Regions from separate parts of the Allosaccharopolyspora coralli genome, predicted to be linked through region 3. Evidence: riboswitches for the same ligand, from Rfam matches in the RefSeq annotation. Region 3 holds a riboswitch; each other region holds the start of a gene.
The links. Region 3 has a riboswitch for cobalamin ahead of GIY23_RS16905 (HoxN/HupN/NixA family nickel/cobalt transporter). Riboswitches for the same ligand answer to the same signal wherever they lie in the genome.
Positions count from the first base shown of each region.

Region 1: linked by a shared signal. The riboswitch ahead of GIY23_RS05660 (ribonucleoside-diphosphate reductase subunit alpha) and the one ahead of GIY23_RS16905 (HoxN/HupN/NixA family nickel/cobalt transporter) in region 3 are both predicted to bind cobalamin.
Region 2: linked by a shared signal. The riboswitch ahead of metE (5-methyltetrahydropteroyltriglutamate--homocysteine S-methyltransferase) and the one ahead of GIY23_RS16905 (HoxN/HupN/NixA family nickel/cobalt transporter) in region 3 are both predicted to bind cobalamin.
Region 4: linked by a shared signal. The riboswitch ahead of GIY23_RS14160 (ABC transporter substrate-binding protein) and the one ahead of GIY23_RS16905 (HoxN/HupN/NixA family nickel/cobalt transporter) in region 3 are both predicted to bind cobalamin.

Region 1 covers NZ_CP045929.1:1,185,873-1,189,700, reverse strand. The annotation lists gene GIY23_RS05665 (amidohydrolase) at 57-1,319, shown strand; cobalamin riboswitch at 1,377-1,590, shown strand; gene GIY23_RS05660 (ribonucleoside-diphosphate reductase subunit alpha) at 1,719-3,828, shown strand, end outside.
Region 2 covers NZ_CP045929.1:3,834,554-3,838,381, forward strand. The annotation lists gene GIY23_RS17840 (class I SAM-dependent methyltransferase) at 1-79, opposite strand, end outside; gene GIY23_RS17845 (enoyl-CoA hydratase/isomerase family protein) at 130-912, opposite strand; gene GIY23_RS17850 (ABC transporter ATP-binding protein) at 977-1,750, opposite strand; cobalamin riboswitch at 2,164-2,418, shown strand; gene metE (5-methyltetrahydropteroyltriglutamate--homocysteine S-methyltransferase) at 2,548-3,828, shown strand, end outside.
Region 3 covers NZ_CP045929.1:3,628,225-3,632,052, forward strand. The annotation lists gene cobA (uroporphyrinogen-III C-methyltransferase) at 1-692, opposite strand, end outside; gene GIY23_RS16905 (HoxN/HupN/NixA family nickel/cobalt transporter) at 787-1,854, opposite strand; cobalamin riboswitch at 1,937-2,127, opposite strand; gene GIY23_RS16910 (cobalamin biosynthesis protein) at 2,459-3,775, opposite strand; gene GIY23_RS16915 (bifunctional cobalt-precorrin-7 (C(5))-methyltransferase/cobalt-precorrin-6B (C(15))-methyltransferase) at 3,772-3,828, opposite strand, start outside.
Region 4 covers NZ_CP045929.1:3,005,921-3,009,748, forward strand. The annotation lists gene GIY23_RS14150 (YwaF family protein) at 1-265, opposite strand, end outside; gene GIY23_RS14155 (gamma carbonic anhydrase family protein) at 540-1,079, shown strand; cobalamin riboswitch at 1,188-1,379, shown strand; gene GIY23_RS14160 (ABC transporter substrate-binding protein) at 1,441-2,463, shown strand; gene GIY23_RS14165 (FecCD family ABC transporter permease) at 2,460-3,506, shown strand; gene GIY23_RS14170 (ABC transporter ATP-binding protein) at 3,503-3,828, shown strand, end outside.

The DNA of each region.
Region 1 (3,828 bases), 2.4 Mb from region 3:
GACGTGAGGCGGCGGCGGCATCTGCGGGTGCCCAGCCGCTACGGGAGAATGCGCCCATGACCGATCTCGGGGAATCGCGTGCGCTGTCCGTGTCCGACTCTGCCGCCGAACTCGAAGCGATCTACGTCGATCTACACCGGAACCCCGAGCTGTCCTTCGCCGAGCACCGCACCGCTCGTGTCGGCGCGGAAGCCCTGCGCGCGGCGGGATGCGAGGTCACGACCGGGGTGGGCCGGACAGGAGTGGTCGGGGTGATGCGCAACGGCGCGGGACCGACCGTGCTGCTCCGAGCCGACATGGACGCGCTGCCCGTGCACGAGCAGACCGGATTGGAGTATGCGAGCACGGCCACCGGCACCGATCCCGGCGGCAACGAAGTTCCGGTCGCACACGCATGTGGACACGACATGCACGTGACGTGGCTGATCGGCGCCGCCCGCGCGCTCGCGGCTTCCCGGGGCCGGTGGCGCGGCACGGTGCAGTTCGTTCTGCAACCGGCCGAGGAGCTGGGCGACGGAGCCGCCGGCATGATCGCCGACGGGCTCTTCGAACGTTTCGGCACACCCGACGTCGCCTTCGGTCAGCACGTCGGACCGATGCCCGCAGGCGAGGTGTTCACCCGCAGCGGCCTGATCATGTCCGCTTCGGACACACTGCGCGTGCGAATGTTCGGACACGGCGGCCACGGTTCGCGCCCGGAGACCACTGTGGACCCTGTCGTGATGGCATCCTCGACCGTGCTACGCCTGCAGACCATCGTCTCCCGCGAAGTCGCCGCCACGGACTCGGCCGTACTGACCGTCGGTTCGCTGCATGCCGGGACGAAGAGCAACATCATTCCGGCCGAGGCCGAGCTCAGCATCGACGTGCGGTCGTTCGACGAAACGGTGCGGCGGCGAGTTCTCGACGCCGTGCACAGGATCGTGCACGCCGAGGCCACCGCTGCCGGGGCGGACCGGAAACCGGAAATCACCGCGGAAGGCACGTTTCCCGCCACCGTCAACGACGAGTCCACGACCGAGGCAGCGACCGCACGGTTCCGCGAGCATTTCGGTGCCCAGCGGGTGTTCGCAGCCCCGTTGGTGACCGGGAGCGAGGACTTCGGGGTGTTCGCTTCGGCGGCGGGTATCCCCTCCGCCTACTGGTTCGTCGGCGGCACCGACGCGGACCGGTTCGCCGCTTCGGCCGAAGCGGGGACGTTGGACAGCGACCTGCCGTCGAACCATTCACCGTTGTTCGCGCCGGTTCCGCATCCGACGATCGACACCGGAGTCGCCACGCTGGTCGTGGCCGCGACCGGAGTGCTCACCAGCCATTGAGGCGGCTCGACCCACCCCGATATCTGGCCCTCACGGACACAGGTACGCCCTAGATGTAGTGTGGTGATCATCGATGGTTCGCCGGGCGTAGCTCGGCGGGACAACAGGGAACCCGGTGCGAATCCGGGACTGCCCCGCAGCGGTGAACGGGAACGACAGTCGTGCCCGGCCTGCCCACGCAGGACGGGATCGGCACTGGGCTCCGGCCCGGGAAGCCACGATCAGTAGGACGCCCGTGAGTCCGAAGACCTGCCATCGGCGCGCGCCCGACCGGACGCGCCGTCCGGGACCCCGAGGGAGGGTCGCCGCGAAACTGCTCGCGCAGAGACGCGCGGCTCGTCGCGGCCCACCCTCGCCCGGATCACCGTCGACTCGCGAGGAGAGAGCGTCGTGACCGAGCTGGCCACCACACCGCCGCCCACTGTTGTCGAGCACGCCCGTGTGCTGCGCCGGGACTCGACACCGGTCCCGTTCGACGCGACGAAGATCGGCGTCGCGCTCACCCAGGCGTTCCTGGCCGTGGAGGGCTCCGGCTCGGCCGGATCCTCCCGGATCCACGACCTCGTCGCCGAGCTCACCGCGCAGGTCACCACGGCGCTGTTCCGCCACGCCGGGACCGAACCGCTCGTGCACGTCGAACAGATCCAGGACCAGGTCGAGCTCGCCCTGATGCGGGGCGAGCACCACCGCGTCGCCCGCGCCTACGTGCTGTACCGGGAAGAACGCGCAGCCGCACGGGAAACCTCGAAACCCGGAGCGGAAGAACCACAGGTCCACGTGGTTGACCTCAACGGCGCCGAAACGCCGCTCGACTGGCATCGAGTGTCCACAGTGGTCGAACAGGCGTGTGGCGACCTGGACGACGTCGCTCCGAAAGCGGTACTGCGGGAAGCCCGGCGCGGACTCTACGACGGCATGAGCAGCCGTGAACTCGCCGAGGCGCTCACGCTGTCCGCCCGGACCCTGGTCGAGTCCGAACCGAACTACTCCCTGGTCGCCGCGCGGTTGCTCTTGGACTCGCTGCGCCGTGAGGCGCTCAGCCACCTCGCGGACGGTTCCCGTGAGGCCGACCAGGACGAGATGCGCGGGCGCTACCCCGAGTACTTCACCGCCTACGTTCGCCACGGTGTCGCACTCGGCCAGCTCACCCCGGAACTCGCGTCGTTCGACCTCGACCGGCTCGGCCACGCACTCCGAGCGGACCGGGACCTGGCATTCGACTTCCTCGGCCTGCAAACGCTCTACGACCGGTATCTGCTGCACGACCACGGAGTGCGCTACGAGCTACCGCAGGCGTTCCTGATGCGCGTCGCGATGGGGCTCGCGTTGCACGAGGACGACCGCGAGGCGCGTGCGATCGAGTTCTACGAGTTGCTGACCTCGTTCGACTTCATGTGCTCCACACCCACCTTGTTCAACGCGGGCACCACCCGTCCGCAGCTGTCGTCCTGCTTTCTGACCACTGTGGATGACGACCTGCACGGGATTTTCCATTCCGTCGGCAACAACGCGCTGCTCTCGAAGTACGCGGGTGGACTCGGCAACGACTGGACCCCGGTACGCGGCATCGGCGCCCACATCCAGGGCACCAACGGTCAGTCGCAAGGCGTCGTGCCGTTCCTCAAGATCGCCAACGACACCGCCGTCGCGGTGAATCAAGGCGGCAAGCGTAAAGGCGCGGTGTGTGCCTACCTCGAGACGTGGCACATCGACATCGAGGAATTCCTCGACCTGCGCAAGAACACCGGTGACGAGCGCCGCCGCACCCACGACATGAACACTGCGAACTGGGTTCCGGACGAGTTCCTCCGTCGGGTGGAGCAAGACGGCACCTGGACCCTGTTCTCCCCCGACGAGACCCCGGACCTGCACGACCTCTACGGCGCGGCGTTCGCCGAGCGCTACCGCGAGTATGAGGCGGCGGCCGAACGCGGCGAGCTCGCGGTGCACCGCACGGTCGCAGCGGTCGACCTGTGGCGTCGCATGATCACGATGCTGTTCGAGACCGGCCACCCGTGGATCACGTTCAAGGACCCGTGCAACCTGCGCTCGCCACAACAGCACGCGGGGGTCGTGCACTCGTCCAACCTGTGCACCGAGATCACGCTGAACACGAGCGCCGACGAGGTCGCCGTCTGCAACCTCGGGTCGGTGAACCTCGCGCAGCACGTCACCGCCGACGGGCTCGACACCCACCGCCTGGAGCGGACCGTCACCACAGCGGTGCGGATGCTCGACAACGTGATCGACATCAACTTCTACACGATTCCCGAGGCACGGCGGTCCAATCTGCGGCACCGGCCGATTGGCCTGGGAATCATGGGGGTGCAGGACGCGCTGTTCGCGCAGCGGATCCCGACCGGTTCGCCGGAAGCCGTCGAGTTCGCCGACCGCAGTACCGAGCACTTCAGTTACTACGCCATCGCCGCCTCCAGCGCACTCGCCGTTCAGCGGGGACGCTACGAATCCTTCGAAGGTTCGCTGTGGAGCCGCGGAATCCTGCCGCTCG
Region 2 (3,828 bases), 210 kb from region 3:
TCAGCTCACCGAACCCGTCCGCAGCGGTGAGCACCGCGCGCTGCTCGTGTCCCGCGTCGTCGGTGGAGAACGCCGTCACATTCGCTCCCTGCCGGTGGGCGGTCGCGCGGGCACGCGACCGCCCGACCCTCACTTGCCGGTGAACTCGGCCTTACCCGGCCCGCTCTCGATGAACGACCGCATGCCGATCTTCTGGTCCTCGGTGGCGAACCCGGCCGTGAACAGGTGCGTCTCCATCTTCAGGCCGGTGTCCAGGTCGACGTCGAGCCCGCCGTCGATCGCGGCCTTCGCCGCCGCCAGCGCACGAGCGGGCCCCTTCGCGAACGGGGCGACCCACTGCTGTGCGGCCGAGAAGACCGCGCCCGGCTCGACGAGCTCGTCGACCATGCCGATCGCGAGCGCCTCGTCGGCCTCGACGAACCGGCCGGTGTAGATGATGTCCTTCGCCTTGCTCGGACCGACCAGGCGCGCGAGCCGCTGTGTTCCGCCGGCCCCAGGGATCACGCCGAGCAGAATCTCGGGCTGGCCGACTCGCGCGTCGTTCGTCGCGATGCGGCGGTCGCAGGCCAGCGCCAGCTCCATCCCGCCGCCGAGCGCGTAGCCGGCGATCGCGGCCACCGTCGGTTTCGGGATCGCCGCGACCGCACTGACCGCGTGCGAGAGGCCGCGCTGTTCCTTGACGGCCATGTCGGTAGCGGACTTGTCGGCCATCTCCTTGATGTCGGCGCCCGCGGCGAAGACCTTCTCGCCGCCGTAGACGATGACCGCCCGCACGTCGTCCCGTTCGGCGGCCTCGACCGCCACCTCGCGCAACTCCTGCTCGATCTGCTGGTTCAACGCGTTCATCTTCGGACGATCGAGCCTGATCGTGCCGATTCCGCCCTCGACCTCGAGCCTGACGAACTCACCCACGAAAGCACCCTCCTCGTTGACACGGTGTCGAGCCGAAGGCTACCCACACCGCCCCGTGCCTCGCCTACGACGTGACTCGCCTGCGCGCGAAGTACCGGTCGCCGCTGCGAGTGAGTTCCAGGTCTTGATCGAAGGTCTTCGACAGGTTGTCCTCGGTGAGCACGTCGTCGAGCAGTCCTTGCGCGACGACCGCACCCTCGCGCAGCAGCAGCGCGTGCGTGAACCCCGGCGGGATCTCCTCGACATGATGGGTGACCAGCACCGACGCGGGCGCGTCCGGGTCCATCGCCAACGCCGCCAGCCGGGCGACGAGATCCTCCCGGCCGCCCAGGTCGAGTCCCGCGGCGGGCTCGTCCAGCAGCAGCAGCTCCGGGTCGGTCATCATCGCCCTGGCGATGACGACCCGTTTGCGCTCGCCTTCCGAGAGCGTGCCGAACGTGCGTTCGGCCAGATGCGCGACACCGAGCAGTTCGAGCAGTTCGAGCGCACGGTCGGTGTCGAGGTCGTCGTACTCCTCGCGCCAGCGGCCCATCACGGAGTACCCGGCGCTGACGACGACGTCGCGCACGACCTCGTCGGTCGGGACGCGCTGTGCGGTCGCCGCGGAGCTGAAGCCGATCCGGGGGCGCAGTTCGAAGACGTCGGTGCGGCCCAGCGTCTCGTCGAGGATCCCGACGATGCCCGCGGTCGGATGCATCTCGGCGCCGGCGAGCTTGAGCATGGTCGTCTTGCCCGCGCCGTTGGGACCGAGCACGACCCAGCGCTCGTCGAGCTCCACCGCCCAGTCGACGTCGGCGAGCAGTGCGGTCGAGCCCCGCCGGACGGTGACCCCGCTCATCCGGATGACCTGGTCCTCCACGTCTACCTCCCGCCGCACGACCGGGCCGCTCGGTGCCGCCGCGTGCCCGCCGATGATGTCCGATCCGGGCTCGCCGCCCGCGTCGCACCCATTGTCGCGGTTCCCCCCTTCCGGCCGGCGGGGTGGGGCATGACAGCAAGGGAACATTCCTGTCACCGGTGCACGGAAAGTTCCCTTGCTGTCATCCCGCCCACCTCGCCCAGGGTGAGCAGCGTGACAGTAGGGGAACTGTCGGTCATCCGTGACAGGAAAGTTCCCTTCCTGTCACCGGCCCCGACCGGCTGCTTCGCCGGGTGGGCGGGTGCGATGAAGGGAACCTTACGGTCATGTGTGCGCGGAATGTTCCCTTGCTGTCACCCGCTCCGCGGTTGTGTTCCGGCGCCGCGTCGGTAGTGTCTGCTGGTGCTGATGGTTCGTCGCCACGTCACGGGCACCGAACGCCACGGGGCGCGAGGCGACGAGGCAAGAGGGAACCCGGTGCGAGTCCGGGACTGCCCCGCAGCGGTGAGTGGGAACGACCGTCGTCGCGTCCGCGGAAGGACACGGCACTGGGAGCCGCAACGGCCCTGGGAAGCCGACGACCAGTAGGCCGTCCCGTCAGGGACCTGCCCGCGAGTCCGAAGACCTGCCATCGGTGCGCACCCGGACGGGTGCGCTGTCCGGGGCCTCGTGGGTGGGCCGGGCGGACGTACGGGTCGTCGCCGCGATCCGCGCCGCGCGTCACCTCCTGCCTTCCCCGGACTCGTCCTTGTCGTCGAGCTCGCGAGGAGAGAGCTGTGACCATTGGATCGACCGTGCTCGGATACCCCCGGATCGGCCCGCGCCGCGAACTCAAGCGCGCGTTGGAGAGCTACTGGGCCGACCGCTCGAGCGAGTCGGAACTGCGTGAGGTCGCGAAGACGCTGCGCACCGACTCGTTGCGGGAGTTGCGCGACGCCGGGCTGAACACGATCCCGGGAAGTTTCTCCTACTACGACCAGGTCCTCGATGCCGCCGTCGTGTTCGGCGCGGTACCGCAGCGCTACCGGGACCTCGGCTTGAACCCGCTGGACACGTACTTCGCGATGGCGCGCGGCGTGGCCTCGACCGCACCGTGGGAGATGACGAAGTGGTTCGACACGAACTACCACTACCTCGTCCCGGAGATCGGGCCGGAGACGTCGTTCGCGCTCACCGACCGCACGCCACTGGAGCACTACCGGGAAGCCGCGGAACTCGGCGTCACCACTCGGCCGGTGCTGGTGGGGCCGGTGACGTTCCTGCTGCTGTCGAAGGCCTCGGAGCAGGCGGGTGAGCGGTTCCGGCCGCTGGAGCGGTTGGATGACCTCGTCACCGAGTACGCGACGCTACTCGGCGAGCTGCATCGGGCCGGTGTCGAGTGGGTCCAGCTCGACGAACCGGCGCTGTCCGCCGACCGCACGCAGACGGAACTGGAGCAGTTCCGTGCCGCCTACCGGAAGCTGGGTGCGCTGACCGAACGTCCGAAGATCTTCGTGCCGACCTACTTCGGACCGGTCGGTGAGGCACTGTCCGCACTCGCGTCGGCGCCGGTGGAGGGAGTCGGGGTCGATCTCGTCGCCGGACAGTCCACTGCCGACTCACTCGCGACCGCGACGGAGCTGCGGGACAAAACCCTGGTCGCCGGGGTCGTCGACGGCCGCAACGTGTGGCGCACCGACCTCGACGCGGCTCTGGGCACGGCGGCCACACTGCTCGGTTCCGCAGCCGAAGTCGCGGTGAGCACCTCGTGCTCGCTGCTGCACGTGCCCTACGACCTGGAGCTGGAGACGTCGCTGGACCCGCAGGTCGCCTCCTGGCTGGCGTTCGCGAAACAGAAGGTCGCCGAGGTCGTCACGGTCGAGACCGCGCTCCGCGACGGTCGCGAGGCGGTGTCGGCAGAGCTGGACCACGCTCGGAAGGCCGTGGAAGACCGGAAGAACTCACCGCGCCTGCGCGACGACACGGTCCGCTCCCGGACGGGCTCGCTCACCGAGTCGGACGTGCGACGGTCCGCCTACGAGACACGGCGCACGGCTCAGCAGAACGCGTTGAAGCTA
Region 3 (3,828 bases):
ATCGCGTCCTGGTGCGCGGCGCGACCGTACGGGATCTTCGAAGCGTCCACGACTTCGACGTGCGGGCCGAGATCGTCGAGCAGTTCGCGTGGTGCGAGCCGGTCGGTGACGACGACGTCGGCACGCGCGAGCAGCTGCCGCCCGCGCACCGTGATCAGGTCCGGCGCACCGGGACCACCACCGACGAGCGCGACACCGGGCTCGTGGCGCTGCGGACGATCGTCCACGACGCCGCTGCGAAGCGCTTCCACCAGGCCGTCCCGCACAACGGAGGAGCGGCGGTGCGCGCCGCCTGCCAAGACACCCAGTAGTAGCCCGTCGTGCTCGGCGATCGCGGGTGTGACCGCCGTCCCCTGCGAGGCATCGTCGGCCCGGACGCAGAAGATCCGGCGGCTTTCGGCGTCCGCGACGACCCGTGCGTTGACGTCCGGGTCGGAGGTACAAGCGATCGCGTACCACGTCTCGTCCAGATCACCGGGCGTGTACCGACGTGCGCTCCAGGTGAGCTCCCCGGCGTCGGCCATCGCTTCCACGGCCGGGGTGACCTCGGGCGAGACGACCTCGACGCGCGCACCGGCGTTGATCAACCGAGGCACCCTGCGTTGCGCCACGGTGCCGCCGCCGACGACCGCGACGTGCTTGCCGCCGAGATCGAGTCCCGCGAAGTAGTGCCGTTCGTCGTGCGTGCTCATGTCCGTCTGTCCGTCTCGAAGGTCGCCCCCGGCGTCCTCGACGGGGTGCGCTCACTGCCCGGCTCGGGTACGGGCCTTCTCGCTCTGCGGGCGCTCACCTGCTCGGCGCTCCGGCAGTACGCCGGTCGGCGCCGGAGAACCTCCACCACAGGGCAGCGCCGCCCCATACTGCCATGAACGCGGCCAGCGTCAGATATCCGAGCAGCTCGAAGTGGTCCCCGATCGCCGCGACGGGAGCGAGTCCCGCGGCCCCGAGTTCGTCGAACACACCCGCGAGGACGACCAGCGCGACGACCGCGGCGAGCACGACGGTGAGCGTGGTGGTCGTCACGTTCACCCACAGTCTGCGCAGCGGGCGCGCGAGCGACCAGGTGTAGGCGCGGGACATCAGCATGCCGTCGATGCTGTCCACAGTGCACATTCCGGCGGCGAACAGCAGCGGCAGGCTCAACACCGCCATCGCGGACAGCTCGCCGGGAGCGACGAGTGCCAGCACTGTGACTTCGGTCGCCGTCTGCATGCCGAGGCCGAACAGGAAGCCGATCACGAGCAGGTGCCAGGACTGTCCGACGAGACTCATCCGTCCGCGCAGCAGCCGGGCGAGCAGACCTCGCCGACCGAGCACGAGCTCGACCTCGGAGTCCCCGACTTCCCCGGCCCGCGCCCGGCGCAGCAATCGTACGGCGTCCCGCAGCACCAGCGCGTTCAAAACCGCCAGGACGGCGAGCACGGCAACGACGAACAGACTCACCCACAGCCCGACCCGGCCGCCGACCTGCTCCGCCCACCGCTGTGCGGCGGGTCCCGCGACGAACGCGACCGCCATCGCCAGCGCCACGACGACACCGGCGTGTCCCAGCGCGAACCACATTCCGGTCGCCACCGGCTTCTTTCCCCGCTGCATGAGCAACCGTGTCGCATCGTCGATCACGGCGACGTGGTCGGCGTCGAAGCCGTGCCGCACGCCGAGCAGGTAGGCGGTCATGCCCGCGGCGGCGAGCCCGCCGGCAGCCGTGAACGAGTCCTGCGCCGCCAGGTACATACCCCACCCGACGAGGTGCAGCATGCCGACGGCGCCGAGCACCAGCGCTGCGTTACGGCGCTCGACTCGTCCCCACCCGCCGGACGCCGGCGTGTCCGGAATGCTCGTTTCTGTGGCCATCGCGTCGCGGACCTCCTGGGTTCTCCCGCCCGGGGATCGTCTCCGTGCGTCACGGCGTGACGCTCGGTCTCCGCACGTCACCTGGTGACGTAGGGCCGGCGTGAGTGTCCTGACTCCCGGATCGCCGCGGCGTTCCCGCCTTCCCGCTCGTGTCGAGCCGTGGCATGTGGGGCCGCTCCCCGGTCACAGTGGCGGGACCGTCCCGGATTCGCACCGGGTTCCTCCGCAACCAGCGGACGTATCGTGACCGCACCGTGTGCACGAGGTCAACTTCCGGGCGGGTCCCGGTGCCGCGGATCACCGTCGGCGGAGCCCCGGTGTCACCTTTGCCCTGTCTCGCTCAGTGTCTGTGATCTTGTTCTGATGCCCGTCCGGGCATGGTCTTGCGTGCTCAGCCCGAGCACGCTGAGAAGCTCCGGGCGTTGCAGGTTGTCGCTCGCAAGGCCGGGGCCGCCGCTACGTACGTGCTGGTACTCGAGACGACCCCAACGCCGCGAGCGGCAAGCTGGGACGCCGGTAGGTGACCACCACCACAGACCACAGACTCAGAGGGCATTGGGGAACTGGGGGCCCGGTACCGCCGCACCAGTTCCACCATGCGCTCTCAGTCGACGGGACCTGTTACTCCTCGGCTCACCCCGGGCACCACGACCACTTCGACGGCGGCTCGCTCGGCGTCGACCTGCTCGACCTCGCCGGTGTGCGCGAACGCGACGGCGCGACCGGAGGCGGCAACGTCGACGGCGTCCGCAACGACGCCGACCTCGGTTCGCGCGTCCGGGCTCAGGACGCGACCGACGCGATCGAGTACCGCGCGGGAGCCGACGACGACGGCCGCTCGGCGCAGCTCGGCGTCCGCACGGGGAGTGCGGAGATCATCGGGTCCCGGCCCGACCCCGACTACGGCAAGCCGCCCGCGTGGACGCAGTCTGGCGGCGGCGACGGTGACCCGCCGCGAAGTGAGCTTCGGCACCACCAGATCGACCGGCCCGCCTGCAGCGTCCTCCGTGGCGGCGGCCAAGGCCGCTGCTTCGGCGACGCTCCCGGTACCGACACGGTCCCGCACCGCGCCACTGGGACTCGGCACGTCGACCCTGTCCAGAACGTCGGCGGGGAACACCCGCAACGGGAGCTCGTCCCCACCTTCCTCCGAATGCCAGAACCCCAGGTCCTGCACCGCTTCCGCGAGCCCGGGGTGGTCTTCGGCGCGAGCGACGGTGGCGATGGCGCGTACCGCTCGCGGGTCCAGCGAGTACTCGCGTTCGAGCAGCGCGACGGCCTCGACGATCTCGGTCCGCGATGCCTCCCGAGACGCGCCGACTCCGACGATCAGGGTCCGGGGCACGAGCCACAGCAGCCGGGCACGGTCCGCATCGGCAGGACGACGATCGTCGAGCGCTATCGTCCACTGCGGACTCGCCGCGTCCGGCGACACCGTGTCCGGAAGGGCGGGAAGCGGAAACCCGTGGGGATTCGACAGGCCTACCGGTTCACCATCCGCGACAGCGGCGGAACATTCCGTCACGTCACCGTCCACAGTGGCATCCAACGCGTCGACCAGCTCGTCCAGCGGCCCGGTCACGTGCTCCTGCTCGACGGTCACGGCGACCGCATCCAGCACGTCGGCGACCTGGAGCGCGAGCGCGTTTCCGCCTGCGCCACTGAGCACGACGGCGAAACGGCCGTCCGCGTCGACACAGACGACCGCGGGATCGGTTCGTTCACCCGTCAACAGGGGCGCGACCGACCGGACCGCCGAACCCGTGCCGAGGAACAACACGACCCCGGAAAGCCGGTCCCACACGCGCCGCAGCGAGGGCCCGACCGGTCCTTCGACGACGAGTGCGTCCGCGCCGAAGCGGGCCGCCAACTCGCTCGCCCGACGACGCCCCGTGTGCGTCGGCGCGAAGAGACCGATCACGCCGACGGTCCAGCAGTGCGCGTACCGGAGAGCACGACGATCGGCACCGACGG
Region 4 (3,828 bases), 620 kb from region 3:
GGTCCCACTGGGCGGGTGTGAGCGCGCGGACCTGGAACGGGAGTTGGAACGCGACCAGGACGACGGCGAACCCGCGGCTCACGACGCGCGCGGTGTCGCGCCCACGGTGCCTGCGTCCGAGCGCGATCAGGAACACCGCTCCCCCGGCTCCGAGCGCGAGGACCGCCCAGTGCGTGCCGCCGTAGGGCACGAACACCGGTTGCTGCGCGAGTGTCGCCTGCTCGAACAGGATCACCACCTCCGTCGCGCCACCTGGAGAACTCATCAGCGAAGGTCTTGCTCGGTGGTCGGGTCGAGGAACCTCAGCGGTTCCGCTGGCAAGACACGACGACAGCCCAGTCCGTCAGGATGCTCAGTCTACGAGAAGGAACGCTTCTCACCAGCATGTTCGGCCGGTGTGGCGGCCGCTCCACAGTGGAACGCCGGTGCCCTGCGAGCCGTTCGCGGGTACGTGCCACCGGCTCGCACTGTCGGCTGCGGGACGGAACTCGGAGCGGAGACGTAAGGTACCCGGAGTGGACCACGCACGAGGAGGATCCGTGACCGACGCACGCACCGGGCCGTTCACCCTGACCTTCGGTGAGCACACGCCGCAGCTCGACGACGGCGCGTGGGCCGCGCCGGGGTCCAGCCTCATCGGCCGTGTGCGCCTCGCGACGCAGGCCAACGTCTGGTACACCACCGTGCTGCGCGGCGACGTCGCCGACATCTCGGTCGGTGCCCGCAGCAATGTGCAGGACGGCGTGGTGATGCACGCCGACGAAGGGTTCCCGGCCGTCGTGGGCAACGATGTGACCATCGGGCATCGGGCCGTCGTCCACGGCTGCACGATCGAGGACGAGGTGCTCATCGGGATGGGCTCGGTGGTCCTCAACGGCGCGAAGATCGGCAGCGGCAGCCTCGTCGCCGCCGGTGCCGTCGTGCTCGAAGGCGTCGAGATTCCGCCCGGCTCGTTGGTGGCGGGCACTCCTGGCAAGGTGCGTCGCGAGCTGACCGGCGACGAGCAGGAGATGATCCGCGCCTCCGCCCGGCACTACGTCGACCTCGCCACCTCCCACCGCCAAGCCCTCAGCGGGTAAGAACTCTCTCACTCGTGAGGCGAACGGCACTTTCGCCTCACGAGACGAGGCGAAAGTGCCGTTCGCCTCGCGCGCGACGCCGTGATCTCGGCCACCACGGCCGGGTTGTTAGGCTCGTCGCGAGCCAGTCGTGCCCACCGGCCAGGGAATCCGGTCGAAGTCCGGAGCTGACGCGCAGCGGTAGGGGCGACGAGCGCGGGAGGCGTCGCGTGTCGACGGTGACCACTGGGCGGGTGCCCGGGAAGGTTCCCGCGCTCTTCGAGCCCGAGCCCGAAGACCTGCTGGCTCCCGGTCGCCCCGAGCACCGGCCGTGTCCCAGCGGGCCCCGCGTCCGGGCCCCGACCGAAGGGCTCCGATGCGAATGTCCACACCGCGTTCGACGCGTCTACTCACCAGCGGCGCTGCCACCGCGATCACCGCGGGCCTCCTCGCGGTCACCGCATGTTCCGGCCCCACCGGCGGCCCGGCCGGACCTCCGGACATCGCGGACAACTGTGGTGTTCCCGTGTCGGTGGACGGTCCTCCGCGACGTGCGGTGAGTCTGAACCAGCAGCAGACAGAGATCATGCTCTCCCTCGGCCTCGAGGACCGCATGGTCGGTACGGCGACCTGGACCGACCCGGTCGCGCCGCATCTTGCGGAGGCCAACGCCAGCGTGCCCCGGCTGGCCGACAACAACCCGTCGCTGGAAGCCGTTCTCGGCACCGAACCCGACCTGGTGCTCGGCGGCTACCAGGCGATCTACACCGACGGAGGGGTCGCGCCGCGCGAACGGTTCGCCGAGTTCGGTGTGCCGACCTACCTGTCGCCGTCGAACTGCTACCCGGAGGAAGCCGAGCTCGGCGAACCAGTGGGGCTGGACGACATCTACCGCGAAGTCCGGGAGATCGCGCAGCTCTTCGACGTTCCCGAACGCGGTGAGCAGCTGGTGACGGAACTGCGCGGGCGGGTCGAGGCCGCGCAGGCGAAGGTCGCCGGTCTCGACGGCCGCGAGAACACCTCGGTGCTGTTCTGGTTCGCCCGCACCGGATCTCCGTACGTGGCCGGGTCGACCGGCGCGCCGGGGATCATCACCCGCACGCTCGGCGTCCGCAACGCCTACCCCGACGTGGCATCGATGTGGCCGCAGGTCGGCTGGGAGGACGTGCTTCGCCGGGCTCCCGACGTGCTCGTGCTCGGTGATCTGACCCGGGACAGCGAAGGCGACACGCTCGAAGCGAAGAAGCGGTTCCTGCGCACCGATCCCGCCGTGTCGCAACTGGACGCCGTCCGAGCCGAGAGGTGGATGCCCATGACGGGGTCGGCGATGAACGTCAGCATCCGCACCGTCGACGGCATCGAAGCGCTCGCCGACCGCCTCGTCGAACTCGACCGCCAGACATGACGGTCGCGCAGGAGCTGCCGCGAGCGGTACGCCGTGTCCCCACGACGGTGTTCGTGACCGTGGGAATGGCGTGCCTGGTCCTGTCCGTCGCCGTCGTCGTCACGATCGGACCGGCGTCACTGTCCGTGCCGGACGTCTTTGAGGTGATCGGGGCACGCCTGGGCTTCGTGGACACCGGCGTCTCCCGCATCGGCCAGGGGATCGTGTGGAATCTGCGCCTGCCCCGCACGCTGATGGCTGCCGTCTCCGGCGCCGGCCTGGCCGTCTGCGGTGTGGTGTTGCAGTCGCTGCTGCGCAATCCGCTCGCGGAACCGTTCCTGCTCGGTGTCTCCAGCGGCGCGTCCACCGGCGCGGTGCTCGTGCTCATCCTCGGGATCGGTGCCGGCGCGGTGAGCCTCACGATGGGCGCGTTCGCCGGGGCGGTGGTCGCGTTCGTGCTCGTGATGGCGCTCGCGAGGCTCGCCGGGGGTGGCACGGCGAAAGTCATCCTGGCGGGCGTCGCCGGAACACAACTGTTCTCGGCGGTGACCTCCTACATCGTCATCACCGCCGCCGACGCCGAACAGGCACGGGGTGTGCTGAACTGGCTGCTCGGCTCGTTGTCCGGGGCACGGTGGGACGACGTGGCCGTGGCGGGCATCGTGTGCGTGCTCGGACTCGCGCTGTGCGTGTCCCGTTCCAACGCTCTCGACGCCTTCGCGTTCGGCCAGGACGCGGCCTCCTCGCTGGGGATCGACGTACTCCGGTTGCGGTGGTTGCTGCTGACCGCGACCGCGTTGGTGACAGCGACGATCGTGTCGTCGGCAGGGGCGATCGGGTTCGTCGGCCTGGTGGTGCCGCACGCCGCGCGTCTGCTGGTCGGGCACCGACACCGGGCGCTGCTGCCGGTCACCGCGGTGCTCGGCGCGTTGCTGCTGGTGTGGGTCGACACCCTGTCGGTCGTCGTCGCCGGTGCGCAGGAAGTGCCGGTCGGGGTCGTCACGGCTCTCGTCGGTGTCCCCGCGTTCGCACTCTTGTTGGCACGTCGAAGGAACATGGGATGAGCCTGATCGCCTCCGAGCTCTCGTGGTCCGTCGCGAACCGGACGGTCGTGGACGGAGTCAGCCTGCACGTGGACACCGGCACGACGGTGGGTCTGCTGGGGCCGAACGGTGCGGGCAAGTCGTCGTTGCTGCGGCTGCTCGCGGGTGTGCGGACCCCCAGCGCAGGCTCGGTGTCGGTGCTCGACCGGCCGTTGGAATCGTGGCGCCGCAAGGAACTCGCCCGCACCGTCGCGGTGGTGGAACAGCAGGTGTCGACGGAGATCGACCTGACGGTCGCGGACGTGGTCGGGCTGGGGCGGATTCCGCACCGCAGCGAGTGGGC